Regions from separate parts of the Mesorhizobium abyssinicae genome, predicted to be linked through region 1. Evidence: riboswitches for the same ligand, from Rfam matches in the RefSeq annotation. Region 1 holds a riboswitch; each other region holds the start of a gene.
What was found. Region 1 has a riboswitch for cobalamin ahead of PU724_RS10330 (aromatic ring-hydroxylating oxygenase subunit alpha). Riboswitches for the same ligand answer to the same signal wherever they lie in the genome.
Positions count from the first base shown of each region.

Region 2: another riboswitch for cobalamin. It lies ahead of metE (5-methyltetrahydropteroyltriglutamate--homocysteine S-methyltransferase); the one in region 1 lies ahead of PU724_RS10330 (aromatic ring-hydroxylating oxygenase subunit alpha).
Region 3: another riboswitch for cobalamin. It lies ahead of PU724_RS23830 (CbtB domain-containing protein); the one in region 1 lies ahead of PU724_RS10330 (aromatic ring-hydroxylating oxygenase subunit alpha).
Region 4: another riboswitch for cobalamin. It lies ahead of PU724_RS24065 (DUF1636 family protein); the one in region 1 lies ahead of PU724_RS10330 (aromatic ring-hydroxylating oxygenase subunit alpha).

Region 1 covers NZ_JARAKC010000003.1:494,008-501,717, reverse strand. Annotated here, with positions in the region: gene PU724_RS10360 (carbohydrate ABC transporter permease) at 1-164, shown strand, start outside; gene bglA (beta-galactosidase BglA) at 169-1,833, shown strand; gene PU724_RS10350 (ABC transporter ATP-binding protein) at 1,867-2,979, shown strand; gene PU724_RS10345 (DUF680 domain-containing protein) at 3,070-3,309, opposite strand; gene PU724_RS10340 (DUF680 domain-containing protein) at 3,415-3,624, opposite strand; gene PU724_RS10335 (DUF680 domain-containing protein) at 3,695-3,901, opposite strand; cobalamin riboswitch at 4,410-4,612, shown strand; gene PU724_RS10330 (aromatic ring-hydroxylating oxygenase subunit alpha) at 4,735-5,982, shown strand; gene PU724_RS10325 (FAD-binding oxidoreductase) at 6,001-7,101, shown strand; gene PU724_RS10320 (PqqD family peptide modification chaperone) at 7,250-7,678, shown strand.
Region 2 covers NZ_JARAKC010000032.1:39,885-47,594, forward strand. Annotated here, with positions in the region: gene ggt (gamma-glutamyltransferase) at 57-1,760, shown strand; gene PU724_RS31450 (hypothetical protein) at 1,842-2,276, shown strand; gene PU724_RS31455 (cytochrome-c peroxidase) at 2,466-3,521, shown strand; gene metE (5-methyltetrahydropteroyltriglutamate--homocysteine S-methyltransferase) at 3,759-6,104, opposite strand; cobalamin riboswitch at 6,202-6,401, opposite strand; partial or broken gene PU724_RS31465 (IS630 family transposase) at 6,705-6,938, shown strand; partial or broken gene PU724_RS31470 (Mu transposase domain-containing protein) at 7,253-7,620, shown strand.
Region 3 covers NZ_JARAKC010000013.1:9,596-17,305, forward strand. Annotated here, with positions in the region: gene cobD (threonine-phosphate decarboxylase CobD) at 1-461, opposite strand, end outside; gene cbiB (adenosylcobinamide-phosphate synthase CbiB) at 460-1,437, shown strand; gene cobO (cob(I)yrinic acid a,c-diamide adenosyltransferase) at 1,438-2,052, opposite strand; gene cobU (bifunctional adenosylcobinamide kinase/adenosylcobinamide-phosphate guanylyltransferase) at 2,054-2,569, opposite strand; gene PU724_RS23825 (CbtA family protein) at 2,562-3,359, opposite strand; gene PU724_RS23830 (CbtB domain-containing protein) at 3,375-3,554, opposite strand; cobalamin riboswitch at 3,592-3,785, opposite strand; gene PU724_RS23835 (gamma-glutamylcyclotransferase) at 3,850-4,542, opposite strand; gene PU724_RS23840 (aromatic ring-hydroxylating oxygenase subunit alpha) at 4,675-5,853, shown strand; gene PU724_RS23845 (heparan-alpha-glucosaminide N-acetyltransferase) at 5,982-6,983, shown strand; gene PU724_RS23850 (methyltransferase family protein) at 6,980-7,456, shown strand; gene PU724_RS23855 (ROK family protein) at 7,498-7,710, opposite strand, start outside.
Region 4 covers NZ_JARAKC010000013.1:63,803-71,512, forward strand. Annotated here, with positions in the region: gene PU724_RS24060 (winged helix-turn-helix domain-containing protein) at 1-1,110, shown strand, start outside; cobalamin riboswitch at 1,140-1,345, shown strand; gene PU724_RS24065 (DUF1636 family protein) at 1,384-1,812, shown strand; gene cobW (cobalamin biosynthesis protein CobW) at 1,815-2,852, shown strand; gene cobN (cobaltochelatase subunit CobN) at 2,870-6,433, shown strand; gene cobG (precorrin-3B synthase) at 6,430-7,710, shown strand, end outside.

The DNA.
Region 1 (7,710 bases):
TGCTGACCGCCAAGCTGAACGCGCTGCTCGGCTCACGCGGCGGCGACTGGGAGATCCTCACGACATCGGCGTTCGTGACCATCATCGTGCCGCTGATCGTGTTCTTCTCGCTGCAGCGTTATTTCGTACGCGGGCTGCTTGCCGGCTCGGTGAAAGGAGGTTGAGATAATGCAATCGGCTTTGAAGGCGACGTCGAGGCCCGACCCCGCCGTCGATCGCGACTGGTGGCGGGGCGCGGTGATCTACCAGATCTATCCGCGCTCCTATCAGGACTCCAACGATGACGGCATAGGCGACCTCAAGGGCATTGTCCGCAGGCTGCCCTACATCGCCTCGCTCGGCGTCGACGCCATCTGGATCTCGCCCTTCTTCAAGTCGCCGATGAAGGACTTCGGCTACGACGTATCGGACTATTGCGACGTCGACCCGATGTTCGGCACGCTCGCCGATTTCGATGCGCTGGTGGCGGAAGCGCATCGGCTTGGCCTCAAGGTGATGATCGACGAGGTGCTGTCGCATACCGCCGACATCCATCCCTGGTTCAAGGAAAGCCGTTCGAGTCGCAGCAATCCGAAGGCCGACTGGTATGTGTGGGCCGACGCCCGGCCGGACGGCACGCCTCCCAACAACTGGCTGTCGATCTTCGGCGGCTCGGCCTGGCAATGGGACACCAGGCGCCAGCAATACTACCTGCACAATTTCCTCGCCGAGCAGCCCGACCTCAACTTCCACAACGCGGAGGTCCAGGACGCGCTGCTCGACGTGACCCGTTTCTGGCTGGAGCGCGGTGTCGACGGCTTCCGCCTCGACACGATCAATTTCTATTTCCACAGCCAGGGGCTGGAGAACAATCCGCCGCTGCCGCCCGAGGAGCGCAACGACCAGACGGCACCGGCCGTCAACCCCTACAACTACCAGGACCATATCTACGACAAGAGCCGGCCGGAGAACCTCGGCTTCCTCGAACGCTTCCGCGCCCTGCTCGACGAATATCCGGCGCAGGCAGCGGTCGGCGAAGTCGGCGATTCGCAGCGCGGCCTGGAAGTGGTGGCCGCCTACACCGCCGGCGGCAAGCGCGTCCACATGTGCTATTCCTTCGACTTCCTGGCGCCCGAAAAGATCAGCGCCGCCAAGGTGCGCACGGTGCTGGAAGCCTTCGGCAAGGTCGCCAGCGACGGCTGGTCGTGCTGGGCCTTCTCCAATCACGACGTGATGCGGCCGGCCTCGCGCTGGGCCGCCAGCGAGGCCGATCCGACCGCCTATCTCAAGGTGATCTCGGCGCTGCTGATGTCGCTGCGCGGCTCGGTCTGCCTCTATCAGGGCGAGGAGCTCGGCCTCGGCGAGGCGGATCTCAGCTTCGAGGACCTGCAGGACCCCTACGGCATCCGTTTCTGGCCCGAATTCAAGGGCCGCGACGGCTGCCGTACGCCGATGGTGTGGGATGCCGCCGCCAAGAATGGCGGCTTCTCGGCGGCCAAGCCGTGGCTGCCGGTGCCCGGCAAGCATCTTTCGCAGGCGGTGAACGTGCAACAGGGCGATGCAAGCTCGCTGCTCGAGCACTACCGGCGCTTCCTCGCCTTCCGCCGCCAGCATCCGGCGCTGGCCAAGGGCGACATCGACTTCATCGAAAGCGCGGGCGACACCGTCGCCTTCACCCGCCGCGAGGGCAATGAGCGTGTCGTCTGCGTCTTCAACCTGGGCAGCAAGCCGGCCGAGGTCGATCTCGGCGGCGGCTCGCTGCAGCCCTTGCCCGGGCACGGCTTTTCGGGCCAAGCTGGCGCCGGCTCCATCCGCCTTGGCGGCTACGGCGCCTGGTTCGGGCGCATCGACTGAGTTTTTGAAACGGACGTCACTGGGAGGACAATCATGGCCGATGTCACGCTGAGGCAAGTCAAGAAGTCGTACGGCAATCTCAACATCCTGCACGGCATCGACCTCGACATTAAGTCGGGCGAGTTCATCGTTTTCGTCGGCCCGTCCGGCTGCGGCAAGTCGACCTTGCTGAGGTCCATCGCCGGGCTCGAGGAGATCACCTCGGGCGAACTCAAGATCGCCGGCGACGTCGTGAACGACGTGCCGCCGTCGAAGCGCGGCATCGCCATGGTGTTCCAGTCCTACGCGCTCTATCCGCACATGACCGTCTACGACAACATGGCCTTCTCGATGAAGATCGGCAAGGAAAGCAAGGCCGAGATCGACAAGCGGGTGCGGCAGGCGGCCGAGATCCTGCAACTGACCAAATATCTCGACCGGCTGCCCAAGGCGATGTCGGGCGGCCAGCGCCAGCGCGTCGCCATCGGCCGCGCCATCGTGCGCAACCCGAAGGTATTCCTGTTCGACGAGCCGCTGTCCAACCTCGACGCCGCACTTCGCGTCGCCACCCGTATCGAGATCGCCAAGCTGAAGGAATCGATGCCGAACACGACGATGATCTACGTCACCCACGACCAGGTCGAGGCGATGACGCTGGCCGATCGCATCGTGGTGCTGAAGGAAGGCCGCATCGAGCAGGTCGGCACGCCGATGGAGCTCTACAAGCGGCCCGGTAATCTGTTCGTTGCCCAGTTCATCGGCTCACCGGCCATGAACATCCTGCCGGCGAAGATCGAAAAGGCCGGCGACCCGACCGTCATCAGCCATGTCGGCGGCCGCAAGGCGACGGTGCCGATCGCCACACCCGCCTCGGCGAATGGTGCGGCGGTGAGTTTCGGCGTGCGGCCGGAAGACCTGGCGATCGCTACCGGCACCGAGTATCTGTTTGAGGGAACGGTGGACTATGTCGAGCAGCTCGGCGAGGTCCAGCTCGTCTATGTCGACATCGGCCGCGCCGACCTGCCGCTGGTGACGAAACTGCCGGGCAATGTCGAGGTCAAGCGCGGCGCTGTGCTGCGGCTCAACGCCGATCCCGGCGACCTGCACATCTTCGACGCTGACGGCCACTCCTTCACGCTTCATATGGCGGAAGCCAAGGCGGCCTGACCTTCACGTGAGACAAAAAAGGAGCGGCGGGCTGTGCCCGCCGCTCTTGCTATTTCAGCCCGGTCCATCCCGATCCGGGATGGACGGCTGTTAGCGCCCGAACAGGTTGCGGTCGCTACCCTGAGGCGCGGACTTCTCGACATCGCCCGACGAGTTCAGCAGCTTGTAGACCGGCGAGCTGGTGTCGCGCGTCGACGACGTCTGCGTGGTGTCGACGTTGGCGGCCGGCCGCTGATTGTTGATGTCGGTCCCACCAACATTGTCGTTGCGGGCATAGGCGCTGCCGGCGGCGATCAAAAGTGCGGCGGCAGTAAGAGCAATCTTCTTCATTTTGGGTACTCCTGGATTTGCGTAGGAGCGGCGGGCCAGCCGCCGCGTCCGGCTTCCGTTTGGCCGCGACCCGAACCGGAGGTCCGGGATCGCGGTCCGGTCGGTTTAGTTGTTGCCGAAGAGGTTACGGTCGCTGCCCTGGTTGGCGGGCTGCTCGGCGGCCGGTTCCGACTTCTTGATCGATGCCGTGTACGAGCTGTCGACGGCAGCAGCGGGCTGATTGGCACCGTTGGAACCGTAATTGTCGCTGCCGGATGCGAAAGCGCCGCCCGAGATGGCCAGAAGGGCCGCTGTGGCAAGGATGATCTTCTTCATTTTAGTGCTCCTGAATTTCTGACGATCCCGAGCGGCAGGCTCTTGCCCACCGCGGGTCAGGGATCGTGTGTTAGTTGTTGCCGAACAGGTTGCGGTCCGAGCCCTGTGCCGGTGTCTGAGCGGCGGGTTCCGACTTCTCGATCGAAGCCGTGTACGAGCTGTCGACGGCAGCGGCGGGCTGATTGGCACCGTTCGAACCGTAATTGTCGCTGCCACCAGCAAAGGCGCTGCCGGAAATGGCCAGAAGGGCGGCGGCAGTAAGAGCAATCTTTTTCATTTTTGGTACTCCAGTATATTTTTTCCGTCCGTCTAGCGGCGTGTCTTGGGAGGAAATCGCGTCGTTCGGACAGCCCCGATGTGGGAGAGCTATCGGCCGCTTTCCAATCACGAAGTTTTTCCGTCTGGCCTATGAATCTGCACCTTGAAATTGTACCAAGGCCATCTACACGTGACGAAATGCGAAGCAATATCAATTGGTTGATCAAATCGTCCATCGAGCCAAGTGACGATTCCGAAGATCTGCGTTCACACCGTCCTGCACGCATTGTCAACAGAAACGAACCGTTCGGTTCGATTTTAGAATCTCCTAATAGTCACTTTTCTATACTGTTAACCAATTCAGAGCCGCCCAGGGCCGATTCGAACACGGTTTTCTCCGCCTCGATTCGCATGCGGCAGCGTGTGACATCGGTCGCCTTGCAGGGCCAATATCAGCTTCATGGGTCGTGTCGCGCCGCATGGATGCGATGTCGTTTTCATGCCGATGGCGCGGCGGCTGTCGTGATTAAGATCAGACCATCTCAGGTGCCGCTCCGTGACGACGGGACGGAGAATTGGGAAGCCGGTCAGAACCCGGCGCTGCCCCCGCAACGGTGGTGGAGTTCAAAGTCGCGACGGGAGACCACTGGGCCATCGGCCTGGGAAGGTGCCGCGACCGCCCGCCAGGGCACTCCAGAGCCCGGAAACCAGCCAGGGATACTTGAACTCGACTGATCGCGGTGGGCGGTCAAGAGGCGAATGGTGCGTGCCCGGCCATGCCGGCGGCGGTCGTTCTTCTCAATCACCACCAGTTCAGTCCTTGAAGCGGTGCGACAAACGCGAGGACAGGACATGGATGCGCGCAACGACATGCTGAGGCTGCTGCACGGCCGCAGGCCGGGCTTTTCGCTTGAACAGCCTTTCTATACCGACCCGGACTATTTCAAGCTCGACATGGAGCTGATCTGGTACCGCGACTGGCTGTTCATCGGCCACGATTGCGAATTGCCGAAGCCGGGCTGCTACATCACCGCGCAGGTCGGCGACTATCCGGTAGTCCTGGTTCGCGACCAGCAAGGCAGGGTCAATGCCTTCCATAATTCCTGCCGCCATCGCGGCAGCCGCGTCTGCAACGCCGAGAAGGGCACCGCGGCGAAGCTCGTCTGCCCCTATCATCAATGGACCTACGAGCTCGACGGCAGGCTGCTGTTCGCCCGCCAGATGGCGGATGGTTTCGACAAGAGCCAGTTCGGCCTGAAGCCGGTCGCTTGCGAAAGCGTCGGCGGCTACATCTTCATCTGCCTGGCGAAGGAGCCCGCCGATTTCGCGCTAATGCGCGCCATGATCGAACCCTATCTCCTGCCGCATCGGTTGAGCGAAGCGAAGGTCGCTTTCGAATCGACCATCGTCGAGAAGGGCAACTGGAAGCTGGTCTGGGAAAACAACCGCGAGTGCTACCATTGCGCCGGCAACCATCCCGAACTCTGCAAGACCTTCCCCGAGGCGCCGACGGTGACCGGCGTGCATGGTGCCGAAAGCGATCCCGAGATGCAGGCGCATTGGGCGAAATGCGAGGCGGCGGGCCTGCCGAGCAAGTTCCGCATCGACCCGGCGGGACAGTATCGCGCCACCCGCGCGCCGCTCTTGCGCGACGCCGTCAGCTACACGATGAGCGGCAAGCGCGCGGTGAGGAAGAACCTTTCCACGAGCGTCTCGGCGGACCGCATCGGCACGTTGATGCACTATCACTATCCGACCACCTGGAACCATATCCTGATCGACCATGCCGTCACCTTCCGGGTGCTGCCGATCAGCGCCACCGAAACCGCGGTGACGACGAAATGGCTGGTCCACAAGGATGCGGTGGAAGGCGTCGATTACGATCTTGCCGAACTCACCCATGTCTGGACCGAGACCAACGACCAGGATCGCCGCATCGTCGAGGAAAATGCTTTCGGCATCCTCTCGCCGGCCTATGAGCCCGGCCCCTATTCGGAGCAGCATGAGGGCGGCGTCATCCAGTTCGTCGAATGGTACGCCTCCTTCATGGGCCCGCGCCTTGCCGAAGGCGGCCGGCCGGCGCTGCGCAGCGTTGCTTGAGGTGAAGGGATGAACGCGATGACGGATCTCGCCCTCTATCGCCATCTCGACGAGATGGCGCCCTGGAACGACCGGCTGCAGGTGCTGGAGGTGATCGGCGTCAGCGACGAGGCGCCGGACGTCAAGACCTTCACCTTCCGCTCCGACAACCAGACCTGGTTCCGCTACAAGCCCGGCCAGTTCGTGACGCTGGAACTGCCGGTCGCCGACGGACCGCTGATGCGCACCTACACGCTGTCCTCATCGCCCTCGCGGCCGTTCTCGATCGCGGTGACGGTGAAGGCGCAGGCCGGCAGCATCGGCACGCGCTGGATGTTCGACAATCTCAAGCCCGGCGCCCATGTGAAGGCCTATGGCCCGGCCGGCGATTTCTCGCTGCACAGCCATCCGGCGGCCAAGTACCTGTTCATCTCGGCCGGCTCCGGCGTAACACCGATGATGTCGATGCTGCGCTGGCTGAACGACTGCGCGCCCTGGACCGATGTCGGCTTCGTCAACTGCGCACGCAGGGCGGAAGAGATCATTTTTCGCAAGGAGCTTGAATTGCTGGGCAGCCGCATGCCCGGCCTGTCGCTCGGCTTCATGATCGAGGAACGCTCCAGCCGCGAGGGCTGGTTCGGTCATATGGGCCGCATCGACGCCATTCGCCTGCCGCTGCTCGCTCCCGACTTCCGCGAGCGCGAGATATTCTGCTGCGGCCCCGACCCGTTCATGCGCGCGGTGCGGCAGATGTTGGAGGCGGCGGGCTTCGACATGGCCAGGTATCACCAGGAAAGCTTTGCCGCGCCGACGGTGGAGGAAGTGCCGGCGCCGTTCGCGCTGCCGGGCGACGGCGGCGTCGAGACCCCCGTCGAGGCCGCGACGCCGGTGCGCTTCTCGCTTTCCGACGTCGACGCCGAATGCCTTGCCGGACAGACCGTGCTGCAGACGGCGCGCGCCTCGGGCGTCAGGATCCCGGCCGCCTGCGAGTTCGGCCTCTGCGGCACCTGCAAGGTCAGGAAGGTCTCTGGCGAGGTCGCGATGAGCCACAATGGCGGCATTCTCGATCACGAGATCGACGACGGCTTCATCCTTGCCTGCTGCTCGAGGCCGCTGACGCGGCTGGAAATCGAGGCCTGATTCCGCCGCGTAGACCCCAAGAATGGCAAGCGGCCTGCCGTGTCCGTCGTCTTGCCAAGCCAGAACCGAGTGTTTACAGGCCTTCCTCGGGGAGAGCGGCCGCCGCAAAGGCGGTTGCTTGCGCGAGCCATGAAGTGGGGCAGGGACAATGCCGCAAGCCAATGTCTACGCAGTCGCGAGCAAGGATATCGTTTTCGAATCCTTCGACGGCGAAGCTGTCGTGCTTGATCTGGCGAGCGGGAAGTATTTCGGGTTCTCCGATTCGGGCAGCCGGGTCTGGCAGGCGCTGTCTTCGGGCGTCGGTGCGCAGGCGCTGGCCGGATCGATAGCCGGCGCAGCGGCGACCGGCGCGACCGGGCTTGACGCCTTCATTGCGCAATTGGTCGAGCTCGGACTGCTGGTGCCTTCCGATGGCACGGCGCAGCCGCTGCCGGACGAACTGGCTGCCGAACTTGCGGTGGCAAACGAGCCGCTCAATGTGAGCGTCCATGACGATCTCGCCGACCTGATCATCGTCGACCCGATCCACGAGGTCGAGGAGCCTCTCGGCTGGCCGGCAGTCAAGCAGGCATCCTGAGAGATCGGCAGCACGTCGGCCGAGCCGGGATA
Region 2 (7,710 bases), on a different contig from region 1:
TCGTAACTCTGACAACGTAACCGTGTCGTTGCTGCAATTCCTAAGTTGGAGGTTGAATGATGCAAAATGTTAACTGGCGCTCCATTGCCGATTCCATTTTCACTTGTGAAAAACAACCGGCGATCGGTTCGCGAGGCATGGTGGTGACCAATCATCCGCTCGCTTCTGCGGCGGGGGCGGAAATGCTGGCCAGCGGCGGCAACGCGATTGACGCTACGATCGCAGCCTTATTCACCCTTTCGGTGGTAAAGGCAATGATGGTCGGGGTGCTGGGTGGAGGCATATCGCACATCCGCCTCGGAAACGGGACGCATTACGTGCTTGATGGCATGTGCACCGCACCACTCGCGAGCACCCCCACCATCTATACGCCCGATCCGGACGCCGCACCCGAATCGACGGAGACCATTGGCCGCCGTAACGCCGTCGGCCCCACGTCCGTTGCGGTTCCCGGCGCGCTGTTGAGCTGGTGCGAGGCGCTGCGGCGGTTCGGTACCTTATCTTTGGCCGACGTCACTGAGCCCGCGATCCGCTACGCCTCGCACGGCTTTCGAGTGACGCCTTTTCTACAAGAATGTGTCTCCGGGGCGGCCGCCGATCTCGCCCGTGATGCCGAAATTGCAAAGTTGTATCTGCCCGGCGGTATGCCTATCCAAGCCGGGACTCGGCTGGTGAACGGCGATTATGCGGAGACGCTGCGAGCAATCGGCCGCAACGGGCCTGACATTCTATATGGCGGTGAACTGGGACGTCATTGTGCAGAGCACATGGCTCAGGAAAACGGCTTTCTGAGAATTGAGGACCTGGCCGGTTATTGCACCGTTGATCGCGAGCCGCTGCGGGGACTCTATCGAGGCTATGAAATTCTCGGGCCGCCGCCGCCATCGTTTGGGCTTTTGCACATCATTCAGATGTTGAATATCCTGGAGGGCTACGAGATCGGCGCGCTTGGGTTCGCAACGCCAGACACGCTGCACCTGCTTACCGAAGTGATGAAGATCGCGTTCGCGGACCGGTCAGCGGCGTTCGCCGACGCGGCGATTTTCCAGGAGTCAATCGGCAAGCTGCTATCCAAGGACTATGCAGCAGAGCGCCGGGCGCGCATCTTGATGGACCGTGCTCATTCATGGGGCGCAGGGGGAGCGGCTAGTGAGGACGCGCACACCACTCATCTGACTGTGGCGGATGGGTTCGGCAACGTCGTCTCCAGCACGCAGACGATCAAATATTCGTTCGGTGCCCGGTACATCGTACCTGGAACCGGCATGATCCCCAACAATTACATGGTAGCGTTCGATCCGCGTCCAGGCCGCGCCAACTCGGTCGCGCCCGGCAAACGCGTCACCTCGTCAATATCACCGGTGATGGTGCTGCGCGGCGGCAGGCTACGCTACGCGATCGGGCTGCCTGGCGGACCGGCAATCTTCCCCTCCATAGTGCAGGCGCTGTCGAACCTGATCGATCATGGCATGGGCGTGCAGCAGGCGGTAGAGGCGCCGCGCGTTTGGACGCGAGGCTATAGGGTAAAGGTTGAGGCTTCGTTCCCCGAAGGCGCTCTAGCGGCATTACGCGACCGCGGTCACAATGTGGCGGCGATCAACAGCGTTGGCGGCGGGATGAGCGCGATTCAGTTTGATGCGGACGGCACAATGACTGGTGCCGCATGCTGGCGCGCCGACGGTATGCCAATCGGGCTCGGCGGCGGATTGGCGCGGCCCGGCGCATTTTTCAAACCCGGATCAGAAGCGCCCGGTACATGACCACACTGGCGGGGTGGCAGCCGGTTGAAGACCATCTCGTTTGACGACGTGGGTGAACGGTTCCTCGATCTGCCTTAGGGATTGCCAGATGCAGTTCATTTAGGGATACCTAAAGCAATAAAAGGGGTAGAAGCACACAAACTGATCGTCTCTGTCAAGCTCGGTGAGGATTTACTTTTAACGATTATCCCGGACCCCGCAGAAGCTTTCCAGTCGCGCGAAGTCGAAATCCTTGCTTCATCTCGGAATTCGCTTGGAGTGGCCGTGAAAGACGAGACGCAGGTTATAAGAAGGAAGGCTGCCATTGCGAGCGTGCGGATCATAGGTCTTTCTCCCATGAGTTGTTTTGAATTTGACGCGCATGAGTTGTATGCAAGAATAGATACTGCCATTTTGGCGAAGTCTGTAAGCGGAGGTTCCACAATGAAGGTTCAATGGACCGGGGAACGAATGAACTTTAGAGCATTCAGCAGCACCCTTGAGGTCGAGCAGATGCTGCTTCGTAACGAGAGCTGACGATAGGTGCCTCAAGCATCTCTTTGAGATCCAATCGAAAAAGGCGGTTCCCTTCCCTGCCGTTTGCGCCGCTGTCGCGGAATAACGGTGTCAGACGACCCGATTCTCCTCCCGCCGCTGATCTAGCGCAGGGCGTTCACGAACCGCATACCCCAAAGTGGATGCGTACACCACGCAGAGAGATCGTCTATGAAAGTCCTGTTGACTACGATGGCTATCGCCGTGCCCGCAGCCGCCGCTTTTGCTGATCAAGCGATCCCCGAACACCTCAGAGAAACCGCTCTGGCCACTTTCAAGCCTTTAGCATCTATCACACCGGCAGTCACCAACAACCCGATTACCCCAGCGAAGATCGCTCTCGGCAAGGCAATCTTCTTCGATCCACGCGTCTCGGCATCAGGCGTCTTCTCATGCAATTCGTGCCACAACTTGGCAACTGGGGGCGACGACAACCGTGAGACTTCGATCGGCCATGGTTGGCAAAAAGGGCCGCGCAACGCGCCCACGGTTTTGAACGCTGTCTTCAACATCGCGCAGTTCTGGGATGGTCGCGCCGAAGACCTCAAGGCCCAAGCCAAGGGACCAGTGCAAGCCGCTGTCGAAATGGCCAACACACCGGATCAACTCGTCGCCACGCTCAAGTCGATGCCGCAATATGTCGAGTGGTTCAACGCAGCTTTCCCGGATGAAGCCGATCGCGTCACCTTCGAAAACTTCACCAAGGCAATCGAAGCCTTCGAGGCGACACTGGTCACGCCAGCCCCTTTCGATGATTTCCTCAATGGTGATGACGCCGCCATGACAACCGAACAAAAACAGGGTCTGGCACTTTTCATGGACAAAGGCTGCTCGTCCTGCCATGCCGGTGTCAACGTTGGCGGGGACGGCTACTACCCATTCGGCCTTGTTGAAAGGCCCAGCGCTGACATCCTGCCGGAAAATGACAAGGGCCGATTGGCGGTCACCAATAAAGCCGAAGATTCTTATGTCTTCCGCGTGGCGCCGCTGCGCAATGTAACGCTCACCGCGCCGTATTTTCATTCGGGCAAGGTATGGGATCTGAAACAGGCCGTGGCCATCATGGGAAAGACTCAACTCGGCGAAGAATTGACGACAGAAGAAGTCGACCGGCTCGTTGCCTTCCTTAACGCGTTGACCGGAAGGGTGCCCAACGTCGTCTATCCCATTTTACCGGCCGAAACCGCGACAACGCCTCGACCTGTGTCGCGGATTTCAGGAAAATAAATGGCCTGAGCTTCGGAAAGTCGCAAAAAACGGTAATAGCGAACCATCACTGAGAGGGAGGCCACTCGGCTTCCACCAAGTCCCCTGATCTAATCTAAACGCGCAGACGGCGCTTCCGTCGCCTGCTCGTCGCGATGGCATCATGTTGCCAGGACGTTCTGCGAGCCGAGGCGTTTTCGCGGGATTCGAGGCAGCGTTAGCCGTTGACTCGCCACATGACGAGAATTCGGCAAAGCCTCAGACCTCCACTCTCTCCCGGAGCGCGCGTGCTGCAGCGACCATGTTCAGGAGGGCAGGGCGGACCTCCTCCCAATTGCGTGTTTTGAGGCCACAGTCGGGGTTTACCCAAAGGTGACCATCAGACAAGCGCTCGCGGGCAAGCATGAGGAGGGCCGAAATCTCGGCGACTTCCGGAACGCGCGGTGAGTGGATGTCATAGACTCCGGGACCGATTTCGTTCGGATATTTAGAGCTCGTAAAGGCGTCCAGCAGTTCCATTGCCGAGCGCGATGTCTCAATCGAAATTACATCAGCGTCCAGCTCAGCGATCGCGTCGATGATCTCGTTGAACTCCGAATAGCACATGTGGGTATGGATCTGAGTCGAGTCCTTTACACCTGTTGAAGCGATCCGGAAGCATTCGACCGACCAGTCGAGATAGACCTTCCAGTCGCACTTGCGCAGTGGCAAGCCTTCGCGAAACGCGGCCTCGTCGATCTGGATCATCCTTGCGCCGAATCTTTCGAGGTCCGTCACTTCATCGCGAATAGCGAGCGCGATCTGGCGGCAGACCTCGGAGCGGGGTACGTCATCGCGAACAAAAGACCAATTGAGAATGGTCACCGGGCCTGTAAGCATTCCCTTCACAGGCTTTTGCGTAAGCGACTGGGCGAATTGCCACCAGCGCACCGTCATCGGATTGGGGCGCGATACGTCGCCGAAGATGATGGGGGGACGCACGCAGCGCGACCCATAGCTCTGCACCCAGGCATGTTCGGTGAAGGCGAAGCCGGAAAGTTGCTCGCCGAAATGCTGTACCATGTCGTTTCGTTCGAACTCGCCATGCACCAGCACGTCCAGCCCGATCTCCTCCTGCCAGCGAATAGCAGCCTCGGTCTCCTTCTTCAGAAAGGTTTCGTAATCGACATAGCTGAGATGGCCCTTCCCGTGAGCGGACCGCGCCTTGCGCACCTGAGGCGTCTGCGGAAAGGATCCAATGGTCGTCGTAGGGAACGGCGGCAGGCCGAGCGTGCTGGCCTGGACCTTGGAACGGTCGGCAAATGCGCTCTTTCGTTGCTTCATAGCGCCGTTGATGTCGGCGATCCGCCCTTCAACGAGCGGGTCATGGACCTTCGTGGATGTTGCGCGAGTCGAGGCAGCCTCGTCAGAAGCTTTCAACTCGCCAGCCACGGCATCTCTACCTTGGGACAAAGCCCGAGCCACGATGACCAGCTCGTCGGTCTTCTGGGCCGCGAAGGCGAGCCACGACCTGATGTTCGCATCCAGTACCGTCTCCATACGCAAGTCGATCGGCACATGCAGCATCGAGCACGAAGGCGCGATCTCGACTCGGTCCAACGGCCAGCCCGCGACGATCGGCTTGATGCGGTCGAGAATGGCAGTGAGGTTCGCGCGCCAGACGTTGCGGCCATTGATCAAGCCAAGCGATAACACCAGATCCTTAGGCGCGAGCCGACCAGCCGTCTCCAACTGTTCAGGAGCACGCGAGAGATCAAGATGCAGGCCGGCCAAAGGCAGCGATATCGCCGTCTCGAGATTGTCCCCCAGCGGCCCGAAATAAGTAGCCAGCATGATCTTCAGCTCGGGCGCGGCCTTCGACAGCTGCCCATAGGCAAATTCAAGTGCGGCTCGTTCGTTCGGGTTTAGATCGAGCACAAGCGCTGGCTCATCGATCTGCACCCAGTCGGCTCCCGAAAGTTTCAACCTCCGCAGGAGTTGCTCGTAGACGGGCAGAAGCCGCGGCAGCAGCGTGAGGGGATTGAAACCTTGGGCAGGTGACTTCGCCAGCTTGAGAAAAGTGACCGGTCCAAGGATGACCGGGCGTGTATGAATGCCCAGGGCTTTAGCCTCGAGGAAGTAATCAACCGGTTTGGTCGACGAGAGTGTGAACGCCTGATCGTCGTCAAGTTCCGGCACAATGTAATGATAGTTGGTGTCGAACCATTTGGTCATTTCCATCGCGGTTAGGGCAGGGCAAGCCGCATCCTCCCGACCAGAGTCGCAATTCCCCGTCTGACCTTGGTTGCCACGGGCCATGGCGAAATAGATGTCGAGTGGGACCTCGCCGCTATTCCATGCGTAGCGGGACGGCACAGCGCCGACCATGGCGGCGGTGTCGAGTACATGGTCGTAGAGCGAAAAGTCGTTCGACGGGATTTTCGACACACCGCGATCGCGCTGCTCCTCCCAGCTCGCGGCACGGAGCGCCTTTGCCGTCGCGAGAAGCTCGGCAGCGCAAGATTTTCCGGACCAATAGCTTTCAACTGAGAATTTCAATTCCCGCCTGCGACCGATACGCGGCACACCAAGCGTTGCTACAGGAATTTGCTGAGAGAGAGTCATGCGATACCCCGATGGTTGGGGCGTGGGGGACAACGAAGGCGCCATTAGGCCGGTACGAACGCCGGGCTGCCAGCGGCCACCGAGACACCCCGCCCGTGGACAATAGTTCGCCGTGGCAGGTCTCCTAGCTCGGGGGTCATAGCCTCTACCCGTCTTGCCGAGGCTGTTCGCCTCAGTGACATAAGTGGGGTCGGCTCGCCTCTAACAGTTGCGGGGGCAGCGCCGGCATCGCACCGGCTTCCCTCTTAGCTCCGCTGCGGCTGCGCCGTACGGAGAACCATGGCTTGGACACAATCACAGCAGTGCGCTCTCTTGTCAACCGCGCATAAAGAAATCTTTATGTCATTATGTGAACGCATTTGTATTATCGCAGTGATTTCCAAGTCGCGTGAGGGTCGAACAAGGGGCGTTCGGATCGTGAATATGTTTAATGCGGCACGCGAGAAGGCAGATTGGCTACATGAAGCAGACCTTGGCTGCTGCAGGGACCGAGCCAAATCGACAAATGGGCGCGCTGTGCAGAACTGTGACAGACGGCGGTTCGGCCCGGCCGCGCAAGGGTCGTTAGCCGCGCCTTTGGTCGGACCGATTGGGGCGCGAACGCAGTGTGTCTGGCTCGACGCCGTCGAGGGCTTCTTCACCGCGCTGTCGAAGCGACGCCTCAAGCGAGGCGGCTTTCAACCTGTCGTCCTCCTGTAGGGGCCATCAACCGCTTCCTCGCCGAGCATAATCCGACAACCCAAACGCTTCACTTGGACCGCCGACCCGGACAAAATCATCGCCGCCGTCAAACCTGGGCACCAAGGGTTGGATTCAATCCACTACTATGGATAGCGACTACTGCTCGAAAAGAAGTGCCAAGGTGGGGCCAGCCGCGCGCTCGTACTCGGCTTATATCCGATTCCAGATGCAGTTCATTTCGGGCAACCTAACGCAATAAAAGGGGTAGAAGCACGCAAACTGGCATCTCTGTTCAAGCTCGGTGAGGATTTACTTTTAACGCTTCATGGCCGCGCCGGGCGGCTCGCTCCAGACGCGAGGTGCTCGGCCTGCAGTTCTGCTTCACGCCATCCCAGGCGGAGTCAGGATTGGCGCGTTCAAGGGCGCAACAAAGCTGCCCCAGACGAAGCAGAGGGGAAAGACGAACGCGGGTCGGCTACGTCAAGAAGAACGCGAACGCCGGCCGGCGGTTCGAGAGCTGGGCGGCGTTCGAGGCGCATCTGGATCGGTGGACGCGCGAGGTTGCCGACCAGGGAGAACAACCGGCGTTGCACCCGTGGAACGTTTTGCCGCTGAAGCTCGAGCGCTCCGCGCGCTTTCCGGCAGCTCGCCGTTGGGCACCTGCAGGACCTGATCCGCAAGGTCCAGGCCGACTGTGCGATCGATCTGGATACTAACAGCTACTCAGTGCCCTGGCGCCTGATCGGCGAGAGCGTCCAGGTCGTGGTGTTGGCTGGCTGTGTGATCATCCGTCATGCGGCCAGATGGTAGCGATCATGCCCTGTGCCAGGGGCAGTGGTACAATTGCGAAAAGGGTTTCGGCTTCATTGCTCCTGAAACGGTGAGAAGGACGTCTTCGTTCATGCCACCGCGCAGACCCGCTCAG
Region 3 (7,710 bases), on a different contig from region 1:
CGCTCGACGACGCGACCGTCCGGATTGTTGGGGTTGACGACAACGGCGAGGTCGGCCTCGGCAAGCGCTTCGACATCATCGACGTCGGCCGCCGCATGGCCGGCGATGGCGGCGGCTCGGCTGTGCTCGGCATAGGTCGGCCCGAGCACCAGCGCCTTGCCGGGCTTCACCAGCGAGGCAACGCGCGGCAGAAGGATCTGCGTGCCGGGCGCGGCCGCCACATGCGCCGCCGACGGCGCGCCATAGGCGCCGGCCGCGACCGCTCGAAGTTCGCCGAGCCGCGCCGCTTCCGGCAATCGCGACAGGGTGGTGGCGGGCAATTCGAAAATTGGATAGGAGTGCGGATTGATACCCGTCGAGAGATCGACGAAAGGCCGTGGCGCGTGAGGGAAGAGCGCGCTCGCCCGGCCAAGGGATCCGCCGTGATCCACTGCCGCAATCGCTCCATCAAGAAGCTTCATGTCGATACTGATTGCCTTCCTGTCATTGGTCATTGAGCGGGCACTCGGCTACCCGGACTGGCTGTTCGGGGCCATCGGCCATCCTGTCACCTGGTTCGGCAGGCTGATATCCTTTCTCGATCGCGCGCTCAACCGCGCCACTGATTCCGACGCGCGGCGTCGTCGCCGGGGCGTCATGGCTCTGCTGGTCATTGTTCTGGTGCCGGCGGCCATCGCCTTTGCCGTGCAGCTCCTGCTCTGGCAGATGTTTCCGGTCGGCCTCATCATCACCGCGATCCTGGCCTCGACGCTCATGTCGCAGAAGAGCCTGGCCGATCATGTCGAGGCGGTGGCCGACGCGCTCGACACCGGCGGCCTTACGCTCGGCCGCATTGCCGTCTCGCGCATCGTCGGCCGCGATCCCGAAAAGCTCGACAAGGCAGGCGTTTCCCGCGCGGCGATCGAAAGCCTGGCCGAGAATTTCTCCGACGGCATCGTCGCACCGGCCTTCTGGACCGGGGTCTGCGGCCTGGCCGGCGGCGTCGCCTACAAGGCCGCCAACACCGCCGATTCGATGATCGGCCACCGCACGCCGCGCCATGAGGCCTTCGGCTGGGCGGCGGCGCGCTTCGACGACTGGATCAACCTGCCGGCATCGCGGCTGACGGGGCTGCTGATCGTGCTGGCTGCCTTCTTCGTCAAAGGCGCGGACCCCCGCAACGCCTGGCAGGCCATGCGGCGCGACGCGAAAAAGCACCGTTCGCCCAATGCCGGCTGGCCGGAGGCCGCGATGGCCGGCGCGCTGGGTCTCGCCCTGGCCGGCCCGCGCAGCTACAGCGGCGTGGTCGTCGAGGATGCCTACATGGGCGAAGGCGGCCGGCGCGAGGCTGAAAGCCTCGACATCAGGCAGGCGCTGAAGCTCTACCAGGTGGCCGACTGGCTGCTGATCGCGCTGTTCGGCATGCTGTCGGCGCTGTTGATCTATCTGACGATGTGATCAGAACTCGATGCCTTGCTGGGCTTTCACGCCCGCCGAGAAATGGTGCTTGGTGAGGCCCATTTCGGTGACGAGATCGGCCGCCTCGACGAGCAGCGGCTTGGCGTTTCGGCCAGTGACCACGACATGCAGGTCCGCGCGGCGCGCCTTCAGCGCGGCAACGACCTTTTCCAGATCGAGATAGTCGTAGCGCAGGGCGATGTTGAGTTCGTCGAGCACGACGAGGCTGATCGACGGGTCGGCCATCAGCTCCAGTGCTTTTGCCCAGGCCGCTTCGGCGGCGGCGATATCGCGCTTCAGGTCCTGCGTCTCCCAGGTGAAGCCCTCGCCCATCGCATGCCAGACGACGCGGTCGCCGAAGGCGGCGAAGGCGTCCTTCTCGCCGGTATGCCATTTGCCCTTGATGAACTGCACGACGCCGACGCGCTTGCCGTAGCCGAGCATCCTGAGCGCCAGCCCGAAGGCGGCAGTGGTCTTGCCCTTGCCCGGGCCGGTGTTGACGATCAGCAGCCCCTTCTCGATCGTCTTTGCCGCCACCTCGGCATCCTGCACAGCCTTGCGCTTGGCCATCTTGGCGCGGTGGCGCTCGGCATCCTTGTCATCGGTCTCGGTCATCTCACTTCACCTTCAGCGGCAGACCGGCCACCATCAGCAGCACCGTATCTGCGACGGCGGCGACCTGCTGGTTGAGTCGGCCTGCCGCATCGCGAAACCGCCTCGCCAGCGCATTGTCGGGCACGATGCCCAGGCCAACCTCGTTGGACACCACGAACCACGGCCCGCGCGGCCGCGATAGAACATCCACAAGCCGCCGGCATTCCGCATCGAGGTCGCGCTCGGCCAGCATATGATTGGTCAGCCACAGAGTCAGGCAGTCGATCAACACGGGCTGATGATCGGGCAGCGCCTCGATCGCGGCGGCAAGATCGAGCGGCGCGTCGACCGTCGCCCAGCCCTCGCCGCGACGCGCCCGATGCAGCGCGATGCGCTCGCGCATCTCATCGTCATAGGCTTCCGCGGTGGCGATGTAAGCCCATGGCGAGGGACTCGCCGTCACCAGGGTTTCGGCATGCGCGCTCTTGCCGGAGCGCGCACCGCCGATGATGAAGGTCAGTCCCCTGCGATCAGGCAAAGCTGTCGCGCAGGCTGGTGGCCGTGCCGGTGAAGCGGCCGCGCACCACGCCGACGGCGGCGCCCAGCACCAGCCAGAACACCAGGTCGGTGACCGTCACCGCCACCACGAACTGGTGATGCAGGCCTTCGGGAATCGGCGTCTCGAAGCTTGCCGGCTGCGGCGCGCCGACCATGTGCGGCGCGACGATCAGGGCTACCGCCAGGATCGCCAGCGGCAGCGACTTGCGGAAAGCGATCAGGCCGAGTCCGGCGGCGGTCGCGACCGCTGTCGCCGTCCACCAGATCTGGCGCGGCAGGAGTTCGGCGGCCGGCATCGCCGGCAGTTCCGGCGGCAGGCCGAGGCACGGCGCCAGCGTGAACACGGCAAAGCCGGCGAGACCCCAGAACACGCCCTGGCGCCAGTTGCCGATACCACCGGCGAATTCCGAAACCGCGACCAGGATCAGCGCGAAGCCGATGCCGGTGACGATGTTGGCGACGACGTTGAAGGCGAAACGCTCGAAGCCGTCGGCCGGTGCCCAGCCCTCGTCTTCCGCTGGCGCGGCCGCTTCGGCCGGAGCCGGCGCGGAACTCATGGCATTTCCGGCCGGAGCGGCGGAGCTCATGGCGTCGCCGGTCTCGGCAGGCGCCGCGGCATGATCATGATGATGGCCGCCGCCGGCCTGTTCGTAGACTTCCGCCTTGAGGATCAGCGGCACGGTTGCATAGGCCTGCAGGCAAGCGAGAACGACGCCGGCCACGAGCCCTGCAATCGCCGCGATGAACACGACGTTGCGAAACAGGTTCATGATGTCAGGCCCTTGTCAGTGGCAGGGAAACGCCATCGAGTGGCGGTAGTCGTGAGCTGCGTTGTGGACCGCATCGAGATGCGAGAAGCCGACAAAGCCGACGACGAAAATGCCGAGCAACGCGGCCATGGCCAGCTGCATGAAGCGCGACTGCGAGGAGACGGAGGTGCCGAGGGAGACGGAAGCGGTCGTCATGTCTTGTCCTTTCGCCCTCCACCCGAGGGCATAGAATTCAACGTTTCTGTCGCCGGCAGGTCTCCTGGCTCGCGGATCAGCGCCCTTCCCCACCTTCCCGAGGATTTTCCTCAGTGGTCTTGGAGAGGACTACCGCACACAGTTGCGGGGGCAGCCACGGCATTGGACGAATTCGCCCTCACCGCATTCCCTCTTGGCTCCAAAAACGGAACCGACGACGGCAGGACTATAGGCAGAATCGTCGCGCCCGGCAAACCAAATTCCGGCGGCCACCAGCGCAAATGCGCCACCGGGCCTAGCTGTCCGACGCGGCAATCCGCTCGGCGACCAGATGCTGCAGCCGCCACAGATGGCGGTCATGGATGCCGCGCTGCTCGAGGTTCTTCACCGTGTTGTAAAGATAGTCTGCGCCCGATCCCCAGTGCCCGCAGGATGTCGCCAGCCTTTCCACCACCTCTTTTTCCTCGAGCGGGCGGGCATAGGTTGTGCCCTTGCGGTTGATGACGAAGGCCAGTGCCCGCAACGTGCCGCCGTCGCTCGAAAGATTGAGCAGGCGCGGATGATAGCTGGTCGGCTTCAGTGTCACCTCGCGCCGCAAAACCTTGTCGAGCTGCTGGCGCCGGTCCGCGTCGCCAAGCCTGAAGGCGACGCCCTTGCACTGCCCGCCCCGGTCCAGCGCCATCATCAGGCCAGGCTGCTCCCTGGTGCCGCGCCAGCGCGTCATCTTCATGCAGAAGGACCTGTGCCAGCCGCGCGCGACCGCAACCCGTTCCTCGACATGATCGATCTCGGGCTTCCAGATCAGCGAGCCGTAGCCGAACAGCCAGAGCGGTTCGCTGCCAGGCAGCTCAGCCTCGAGCGTGTCCAGCATCGCTTCATAGTCGGCATCGTCCAGATGCATCGCGTTGGGATCAGGCCCGCTGTCCTCGACGACGCGAAAGCAGCGCGCGACCAGCTCCTCGGTGAGCGACATTGTCCTTGGCGGCATGAACTGTCCCTGGGCACCCGACTTGTGAAGCGCCGACCTTAGGGGCGGCGATTGCGTGCCACAATGGCCACGGCGCGAGCGATTGACAAACATCCTGGCCGGGTGTCGGCTGGACCATTAAGGGAGCCGCTTATGCAGCCCAAACCGAGCGACGACCTCTACACCGGCCTGACCAGGCTTGAGCCGACCCTGCCCTCGTCGGCCTATTGGGATGCCGGAGCTTACGGTCGTGACCTCGACGCGATCTGGTACAAAAGCTGGCTGCTGGTCTGCCGCGAGGCCGACCTTGCCCAGCCGCTGGCTTTCAGGACATTCCGCGTCGGCACGCAGGAGATCGTGGTGCTGCGCGACGAGGCCGGCGAATTGCGCGCCTTCCACAACACCTGCCGGCATCGCGGCTCGCAGCTTTGCCAGGAGAGCGAGGGAAGGCTGAAGGCCAGGCTGCTGACCTGCCCCTACCACGCCTGGTCCTATTCGCTGCGCGGCGACCTCGTGCGCGTGCCGTCGAAGTCGCTGCCCGAAGGCTTCGACAAGGCCGACTATCCGCTCTATGGCGTGGCGCTGTCGGTGTGGCGCGGTTTCGTCTTCATCAACCTCGCCGAAGATGCCGCCGGCTCGGCGGAAGCCTCCTTCGACCGGGCTTCCGGCAATCTCACCAACTGGCCGCTGGAGACGCTGGTCACCGGCCATGCGCTGCGCAAGGTGATGAACTGCAACTGGAAGATCTTTTGGGAGAACTTCAACGAGTGCCTGCATTGCCCCGGCGTCCACAAGGATCTGTCGCGGTTGGTGCCGATCTATGGCCGAGGCCTGATGGCGAGGCACGACGATCCCGAATGGGCGCGCCACGCCGACAATGACGCGCCGGAATTCTCCGGCGGCCTGCGCGCCGGCGCCGAGACCTGGTCGCGCGACGGCCACGTGCACGGTCCGGTGTTTGCCGGCCTGACGCCAGCCGAATGCGCCGCCGGCCAGACCTATGCGACGTCGCTCCCCTCGATGTTCATCGTCGGCCATGTCGACTATGTCCGCACCGTGCGGCTCATACCGCTCGGCCCGGAGCAGACGGAACTCACCGCCGAATGGCTGTTTCCGGCCGAAGCGCTCGCTTCGCCCGAGGCCGATATCGACAACATCGTCGCCTTCGGCAGGCAGGTGCTGGAGGAGGACGCGGCGATCTGCGAGGTCAACCAGAAGGGCCTGCGTTCGATGCGCCACGAGGCCGGCGTGCTGATGCCGGAGGAGTACGACCTGCACCGTTTCCACGAATGGGTGCGCGCGCGGCATCAATCCTTTCCGGCTGAACGTTAAAAGCGAGTTCGGAAGCCCAGAAGAACCCGGCGGGCTGTTTCACGCCCATGCGACCGCGGTCCCGCCTTCTTTTGTCTGGCTGAACCATGATAGTCGTTTGGCATCACTGAATCGGAATGCGAGACACGATGAGCCTTCAACCGCCGGCCGAACCTGTTCAGGACACGCCGAAGCAAGGACGCATCGTCGCCATCGACATCGTGCGCGGCTTGGCCCTGCTGGCCATGGCGAGCTACCATTTCACCTGGGACCTCGAGAATTTCGGTTATACCGATCCCGGCCTCACCGCCTTCGGCTGGTGGAAGATCTACGCGCGCTGCATCGCCTCGACCTTCCTGTTCCTGGTCGGCGTCAGCCTGTTCCTCGCCCATGGAAGGCAGATCCGCTGGCCGGGCTTCTGGAAGCGCTTTGCCATGGTCGCCGTGGCGGCGCTGGCCATTTCGTTGATCACTCGCATCGCCACGCCCGATGGCTTCATCTTCTTCGGCATATTGCACGAGATCGCGCTCGCATCCCTGCTCGGCCTCGCCTTCCTGCGATTGCCCTCGCTGGTGACGATCGCGGTCGCTGCGCTTGTGATTGCCGCCCCGCTCTATCTGCGCTCGCAAGCCTTCGACCACCCGGCGCTGTGGTGGGTCGGCCTGTCGGCGACCAATCCGCGCTCCAACGACTACGTGCCGCTCTTCCCTTGGTTCGGCGCCGTGCTGCTGGGCATTGCCGCGGCGAAACTTGCCTCCACGTCCGGCGTGCTCGCCCGGCTGGCGAAGCTGGCGCCCGGCCGCTGGTCGAACCCGCTGGTCTTCATCGGCCGGCACAGCCTCGCCTTCTATCTGATCCACCAGCCGCTGCTGTTCGGCTCGGTCTGGCTGTTTTCGCAACTGATGCCGGCTGCGCCGCTGAACCAGGACGCCAGCTTCCTCAAATCCTGCCAGATATCCTGCGAGCAGCAGCGCGACAGCAAATTCTGTACGAGCTATTGTGGCTGCATGCTCGATACGCTGCGGGGCGAAGGGACGCTGGACAGGCTCTACAACGGCGACCAGACACCGGAGTTCAAGGCGCATATCGCCGATCTCGCCGGCGCCTGCACGGCGAGCACCGACGACGCGACGGAGGGAGGACAGCAATGACCGACAGTCAGCCGAAACCCGGGCTCATCCCGTGGCCGCCGCTGATCTATGTCGTTGCCATCGCCGCCAGCGTCGTGCTTGGCCTCTTCTTTCCGCTGCCGTGGATCGGCGACCTGTTGGGCGACCTTATGTTTGCCGCCGGCTGGGTGGCGCTGTTCTTCGTCGCCGCGCTCTGGTTCACGGCGATCCGGGTCATGCTGCGGGCGAGGACGACCTTCAATCCCAACGCGGTGCCCGATCATCTCGTCACTTCGGGTCCGTTCTCGATCACCCGCAACCCGATGTACCTCGCCAACACGCTGCTGTTGATCGGCGTCGCCTTCATCACCGGGATCGCCTGGTTCCTGCTGTTTGCCTTCATCGCCGCCTTCGCCACGCAGAAGCTGGCGATCGAGAAGGAGGAGAAGGTGCTGGCGGCGAAATTCGGCAAGAAATACCGCGACTACGCCAAGCGGGTGCGGCGCTGGATTTGAGCCTCGCGGGCAAGCGCCGCCAGACTTGATCGGGTCCTCGTTTACATGACCGCCCTGGTCTCCCCAGGCCTGCTTTCGAAATCGAAAAGCCTCTGGGTAGCCAATGCGGCAGCGCCACGCGCCCAGGAATCGTCGGCCCAGTCAGGCGTGATCGGCGGCGGGTTCCACATCGCATAGCGCTTCAACGCGTCGCGCATCGGCTCGAACAGATAGTCGCCGAAGCTGACCGCTTCACCGCCGCCGACGATGACCTC
Region 4 (7,710 bases), on a different contig from region 1:
CGCCGGCACCTCGCCCGCGTGCTGTCCCGCACCGGCCTGCTGCAGATCGATTCCGTCAGCGCCGTGGTGCGCGCGCACTATATGCCGCTCTATTCGCGCCTCGGCCCCTACCCGCTTTCCCTGCTCGACAACGCCGCGCTCACGCGCAAGCGCACCGTCTTTGAATATTGGGCGCATGAGGCCTCCTTCCTGCCGGTCGAGACCTGGCCGCTGCTGCGCTGGCGCATGCAGCGCGCCGAACAGGGCGAGGAAATGTATCTCGGCCTGGCGAAATGGGGCCGTGAGCAGCGCCAGATGATTGACGACGTCTACAACGAGGTCGCCGAACGCGGGCCGATCGCCGCCTCCGACATAGAAGGCCACAAGGGCAATGGCGGCTGGTGGGGCTGGAGCGCGGCCAAGCACGCCTTCGAGTGGCTGTTCTGGGCCGGCCGCATCACCACCGCCTACCGACGCGGCTTCGAGCGCTACTACGATTTGCCGGAGCGCGTGCTGCCGCAGGCCGTGCTCGATCTGCCGGTTCCCTCCGTCGAGGACGCGCATCGCGAATTGCTTCGCATTTCCGCCCGCGCGCATGGCATCGCCACCTACAGCGACCTGCGCGATTATTTTCGCCTCGCCCCCGGCGACACGAAGGACCGCATCGAGGAACTGGTCGAGATGGGCGATCTGCTGCCGATGCGGGTCGAAGGCTGGGACAAGCCCGCCTACCTGCACAAGGACGCCCGCTTTCCGCGCAAAATCGAGGCGCGCGCCCTGCTCGCGCCGTTCGATCCCGTCGTTTTCGAGCGCACGCGGACGGAAAAGCTGTTCGACTTCCGCTACCGCATCGAGATCTACACGCCGGCCGAAAAGCGCCAATACGGCTACTACGTGCTGCCCTTCCTGCTCGGCGACCGGATCGTCGCCCGCGTCGATCTCCGTGCCGACCGCCCGGCTGGCGTGCTGCGCGTCCACGCCGCTTATGCTGAGGCTGATACGCCGCCGGAAACTGCGGCAGAACTCTTCGAGGAGCTCAAGCGAATGCAGGGCTGGCTTGGCCTCGAGAGCATCGAAGTGACGCCGGCCGGCGACCTCGGCCCGGCGCTGGCAGGCCTTAGCGCGTCGTAGACGTGCGTTGACAGGCCCACACCCGTAAGCCTAAATCCGCCGCAGACGGTCTTCTCCCGGCAAAGGGAGGAGCCAAGAGGGAATGCGGTGCGGGATCGAGAATCCCAATTCCGCGGCTGTCCCCGCAACTGTAAGCGATGAGCCTCGGCCGAAAACCACTGGGATGGTCCCGGGAAGGCGGCAACCAAGGCGATGACCCGCGAGCCAGGAGACCTGCCGTCTGAGACAGATGAATCCGATCGCCTGGCGGGTTTTCCGGGCAAGGAGCCTGATTTGGAGCGCGACAGCAGTTTTCCGGCTGATAGAGCGGACATACCGTCCGACGACGGCGAAGCCTTGGCGGGCGTGACCGTCATCGTCTGCTCGTCCTGCCGCGACGAAACGGGTTCCGATGCCCATCCGCGCGCAGGCGCGCTGCTCGCCGAGGACACGCGCCGGGCTGCTTCCGGCCAGGACATACGCATCCGCACTGTCGAATGCCTCGGCAATTGCAAGCGTCGCCTAAGCGCAGCGCTTCTGCGTGACGGCTGCTGGAGCTACGTCTTCGGCGACCTGACAGCGACCAGCGGCGCCGACCTCGTTGCTGGCGCAAAGCTCTTCGCCACCTCGACCGACGGCCTCATCCCGTGGCGCGGCCGGCCCGATTCCCTGAAGCGCGGCCTTGTTGCCCGCATCCCTCCCCTCGACCTGCTGAAGGACTGACCATGACCGCATCCGTCTCCCGTGTTCCCTGCACCGTCGTTACCGGCTTCCTGGGCGCCGGAAAGACGACGCTGATCCGCAACCTGCTCGAGAACGCCAAAGGCAAGCGGCTGGCGATCATCGTCAACGAGTTCGGCGATGTCGGCATCGACGGCGAGATCCTAAAAGGCTGCGGCGTCGACACCTGCCCGGAGGAAAACATCGTCGAACTGGCCAATGGCTGCATCTGCTGCACCGTCGCCGACGATTTCGTGCCGGCGCTCGACCAGATCCTGTCGCGGACGCCGAAGGTCGATCACATCCTGATCGAAACCTCAGGCCTCGCGCTGCCGAAGCCGCTGGTCCAGGCCTTCCAGTGGCCGAGCGTGAAGAGCCGCGTCACTGTCGATGGCGTCATTGCCGTGGTCGACGGCCCGGCGCTGGCAGACGGCCGGGTCGCTTCCGACATGGACGCGCTGCAGGCACAGCGCGCGGCGGATGACTCGCTCGACCATGACGATCCGGTCGAAGAAGTGTTCGAGGACCAGATCGCCTGCGCCGACCTGATCATCCTGTCGAAAAGCGATCTGATGGACGCCGCCGGCTCGGCGCGCGCCAACGCCGTCATCGGCGAGCATGTGGCCCGCGCCGTCAAGGTCGTGCCGACCGCCCAGGGCAAGGTCGACCCGTCCGTGCTGCTCGGCCTTGGCCTCGCCGTCGAGGACGACATCGAGAACCGCAAGACCCATCACGATGACGAGCTCGACCACGAGCACGACGATTTTGACTCCTTCGTCATCGACATCCCGTCGATCGCCAATCCGGATGAACTGGCACAACGCGTCGCCACCGCTGCCGAACAGGAGAATGTGCTGCGCGTGAAGGGATTCGTCGAGGTCGGCGGCAAGCCGATGCGGCTTTTGCTGCAGGCCGTCGGCCCGCGCGTCAACCACTACTACGACCGCGCCTGGACGGCCGAGGACGATCGCCGCTCGCGCCTCGTCGTCATCGGCCTGAAGGGGCTGAACCGCCCGGCGATCGAGCGTATCCTCGCCGGCTGAGGCAAACCCGAACCAAGATGCACATCCTCACCACCACATCCGCCTCGCTCGACGATCTCGCCGAGCCTGTCGATCTCAGGCAGATGCCTGCGGATGTCGTGGCGCTGTCCTTCACCGACAGCGATCTTTCCGGACTGGCTGCGGCGTGGAAGGCCGACGCGGAACGATTGCCCTCAATGCGGCTGGCGGCACTTCGCGATCTCCGCCATCCGATGTCGGTCGACCTCTGGATCGACAGCGTCGCCCGCCACGCCAAGGTCATCCTGGTCCGCATCCTCGGCGGCTATGACTGGTGGCGCTACGGTTGCGACCAGCTCGCCACGGTCGCGCGCGAACGCGGCATCAAGCTGGCGCTGCTGCCCGGCGAAAGTCACGACGAGGATCTGCGGCTGATCGAGGCCTCGACCCTGCCGCGCGCCGAGCTGGACGGATTGCTCGGCTATTTCCGCGAAGGCGGGCCTGCGAATATGACAGCGCTGGTGAAGAGGCTGGCGCGGCTGGCTGGGTCGGATGAGGCGGTTGCCGAGCCGGTCGGCGTGCCGAAGGCAGGGTATTATCAGCCGGGCCACGGCGTCGTCCCCCTCCCCCTTGAGGGGAGGGTCCGGCCGCAGGCCGGGGGTGGGGTCCTCCGCGACACGCGCCGACACCCTGAAGAACGACCGCAGGGAGAGACGTTAAGCCCAGTCGTCCCGACCCCTCCCGGCCCTGCGGACCACCCTCCCCTCGAGGGGGAGGGAAACGATGCGCCTGTCATCCCAATCCTCTTCTACCGCTCGATGCTGCTCGCCGCCGATGTCGCGCCGATCGATGCGCTGGTCGACGCACTGCACGCGCAAGGCATCGCGCCGGTGCCGATCTTCGTTTCGAGCCTCAAGGATCAGGCGTCTCTGGCCTTTGTCGAGAACGCCCTCGCCTCACTGAACCCGGCCGCCATCGTCACCGCCACCGCATTCGCCTCCGGCGCCGAACCCGGCGCGGAAACCCTGTTCGACCGTGCAGGCGTGCCGGTCTTCCAGGTCATCGTCGCCACGACCAGACGCGAGGTCTGGGAGAAAAACCAGCGCGGCCTGGCACCCGCTGACCTTGCCATGCATGTCGTGCTGCCGGAACTCGACGGCCGCATCCTGGCCGGCGCGATTTCGTTCAAGGGCGAGAGCGAAACCGACCCGGCGCTGGCTTTCCGCGCCTTCGCCAACCGGCCGGAGATCGATCGCGTCGCGCAGGTCGCCAAGCGCATCGCGGCGTTCATTCGCCTGCAGAGGAGCCAGCGGGCCGAGCGCAAGCTGGCGATCCTGATACCGGATTATCCGAGCGCTGCGGGGCGAACGGGCTATGCGGTTGGGCTTGATGTGCCGTCGAGCGTGCTTGCGATGCTGCATGACCTGAAGGAGGAGGGCTATGCGGTTGACGGGATTCCGCAATCGCCGCGGGAACTGCTGGATGCGCTGGAGGTGGGTGGCGAACAGCTATCACTGAAGGATTATCAGAGCTTCTCAAAGGATGTACCGGCAGAAGCAGTGGCAGCGGTTGAAGCCGCGTGGGGGCAGGTAGAAGAGATAGGTCTGCGCGAGGCCCCCCTCTCTGTCCTGCCGGACATGTCCGGCAGGACAGAGAGGGGGGCGACAGAACGCCTACCTTCGCAGGCAAGCGCCGAGAATCACTTCCTCTTCCGCGCAGCGACCTTCGGTAACGTCACCGTGGCACTCGCTCCCGATCGTGGCCGCTCAGTCGACCGCCGCGCCGACTACCATGACCCCACTTTGCCCCCGCGCCACGACCTGATCGCCTTCGGCCTCTGGCTGCAAAAATCGCTCGGGGTCCACGCCCTCATCCATGTCGGCGCGCACGGCACGCTGGAATGGCTGCCGGGCAAGACGGTCGCGCTCTCCGATATCTGCTTCCCCGAGATCGTCACCGGCGCGCTGCCCGTCATCTATCCCTTCATCGTCTCCAATCCCGGCGAGGCGGCGCAAGCCAAGCGCCGCATCGCCGCCGTCACGCTCGGCCATCTGCCGCCGCCGCTGACCGGCGCCGGACTGGACGAGAACCAGCAGCGCCTCGAGCGGCTGGTCGACGAATATGCGCAGGCCGACGGGCTCGACCGTCGCCGCCGCGACCGCCTGGCCAGGCTGATCGTCGAGACCGCGCGCAAGACCGGCCTCGCCTCCGAAGCTGGCGTCGCCAGGACCGACGCGCCGGACGAGGCGCTGCGCCGCATTGACGCCTGGCTCTGCGACCTCAAGGATTTCGCCGTCAAGGACGGGCTGCATGTCTATGGCCGCGCGCCGGAGGGCGAAGCGGATTCGCTGCGCACCCAAAGCGCGAAAGCGGAGAAAGCGGCCCTTCTCGCCGCGCTCGATGGCCGCCACATCAAGGCCGGACCGGCCGGCGCGCCGGCGCGCGGCCGCTCCGACGTGCTGCCGACCGGCCGCAACCTGTTCACCGCCGACCCGCGCACCATGCCGACGCCGACCGCCTATGACCTTGGCCAGGCGGCGGCGGAAGAAGTCGTGCGCAGCTACATGCAGTTGCATGGCGACTGGCCGCGCTCGCTGGTCATCGACCTCTGGGGCTCGGCCTCGCTGCGCACCGGCGGCGAGGAGATCGCGCAAGGCCTGGCGCTGATGGGCTGCCGGCCGCAATGGGATGGCGCCACCGGCCGCGTCACCGGCATCGAAGTGCTGCCGCCAGCCGCCCTTGGCCGGCCGCGCGTCGACGTCACCTGGCGCATTTCCGGCCTGTTCCGCGACATGTTCCCGGCCCAGATCGCACTGATCGACGCCGCCGCCACCGCCGTCGCCAGCCGCGACGAGGACGATTCCGAGAACCCGCTCGCTGCCGCAACCCGCGCCGAGGGCACGATCGGCCCGCGCATTTTCGGCACCTCGCCCGGCACCTACGGCGCCGGCGTCGAGGATTTGCTGTCGCGCGGCGACTGGGCCGCACGCGAGGAAATCGGCCGCGCCTATCTCGACGCCACCTCGCATGCCTATGGGGGCGCCGATGGCGAAGCGATTTCCGCGCCTGGCGCCTTCGAGGGCCGCATCGCCGAGGCCGACCTGCTAGTCCACACCGGCGACGACCCCGGCCGCGACATCCTCGAGGGTTCGGCTGACGTCGCCTTCATCGGCGGGTTCTCGGCCGCCTTGGCAGCACTGGGCAAAAATGCCGACGTCATCGTGCTCGACACCACGGACCCGCAAAAGCCGAAGCCGCGCTCGGTCGGCGATGCGGTGGCCAGAGTGGTCCGCGCCCGCGCCGTCAACCCGCGCTTCATCGCCGGCCAGATGCGCCATGGCCCGCGCGGCGCCTCCGAATTCGCCGAGACCGTCGACCGCCTCGTCGGCTTTGCCGAGACCACGCATGCCATATCGGGCGCGCTGATCGAGGCGGTGCACGATGCCTATCTGGGTGACGCAGACGTTCGCGCCTTCATCCTGCGCGAGAACCCGGCTGCCGCGAAGGTGATCGCGGAACGCTTCCTCTCCGCGCGACGGCGCGGCCTTTGGCACCCCTTGCGGAACTCCATCGACGACGATCTCGCCGCGCTGATCGCCGAAGCCCAGCAGGTGGCGGCATGAACGCCTTCTCGCGCCGTGGCGCCTGCCCTGCACTCAGCGCCCCGATGCAGACCGGCGACGGACTGCTGGTGCGGCTCAATCCGGTCGCTGGAGGACTTACCCCGAAGTCGCTGATCGGACTCGGCGAATCCGCCTTGCGCCACGGCAACGGCATCATGGAAGTGACCGCGCGCGGCAGTTTGCAGATCCGTGGCCTGACGGCGGAAAGCGCGCGCCTGCTGGCGGCAGAGGTGGATGCGCTGGGCATTGCCGTGCGCACCGGCGTGCCGGTGGAGACCGGGCCACTGGCGGGTATTGACCCACAGGAGGTTGCCGATCCGCGCCCGCTCGCCGAGCGGATCAGGGCGGCCGTCGAAGAGGCCGGGTTGACGCCACGGCTGGGGCCGAAGGTGTCGGTGGTTGTCGACGGCGGCGGGCAACTGGCGATGGACGCGGTGACGGCCGACGTAAGGCTGAAGGCGGTGCGGGCCGACGCGGCCGTGCACTGGAGTTTGTCTGTCGTCGGAGACGCGCGCAATGCAATGCCGCTGGCGACGGCCGACGAGGATGCTGCACGCGACATCACTGTGGCGGCACTCAGGATGGTCGCGGAAAAAGGCCGTGAGGCGCATACCCGCGACTTGTCGGAGCGGCAGCTTAATTCACTCGCAAGTTGGCACTCTGTCGCCCCCCTCTCTGTCCTGCCGGACATCTCCCCCTCAAGGGGGGAGATTGGCAGCGTCGACGCCGGCTCCCCATTTCCAACGTTGCAGATTAGCGAACCCATTGGCGATAGCGTAATCTCCCCGGAGATGTCCGGCAGGACAGAGGGGGGGGCCTCGCGCAAACCTATCGGCCTTTTCCCCTTGGCCGGCGACACTTTTGCTCTCGGTATCGGCCTGCCCTACGGCAGCATGCCAGCACAATCGCTCATCGAACTTGCCACGCAAGCCGCCGGCCTCGGCACCACCGAGATCCGCCTGTCCCCCGGCCGCGCCATGCTTTTGCTCGGCCTCGCCCCATCCGCCGGCACCTCGCTGCAAGCCACCGCCGCCGCCCTCGGCTTCGTCACCGACGCCGCCGATCCGCGAACCCGCATCGCTGCCTGCCCCGGCACACCGGCCTGCGCCTCCGGCCGCATCGCCACCCGTGCCATCGCCGAAACCATCGCGGCGCAAAACAGCGACCTCCTCGACGCCTCGCTCAGCCTGCACGTTTCCGGCTGCGCCAAAGGCTGCGCGCATCCCGGCTTGGCCGCCCTCACACTGGTCGGCGACGAAAACGGAGCCGGACTTGTC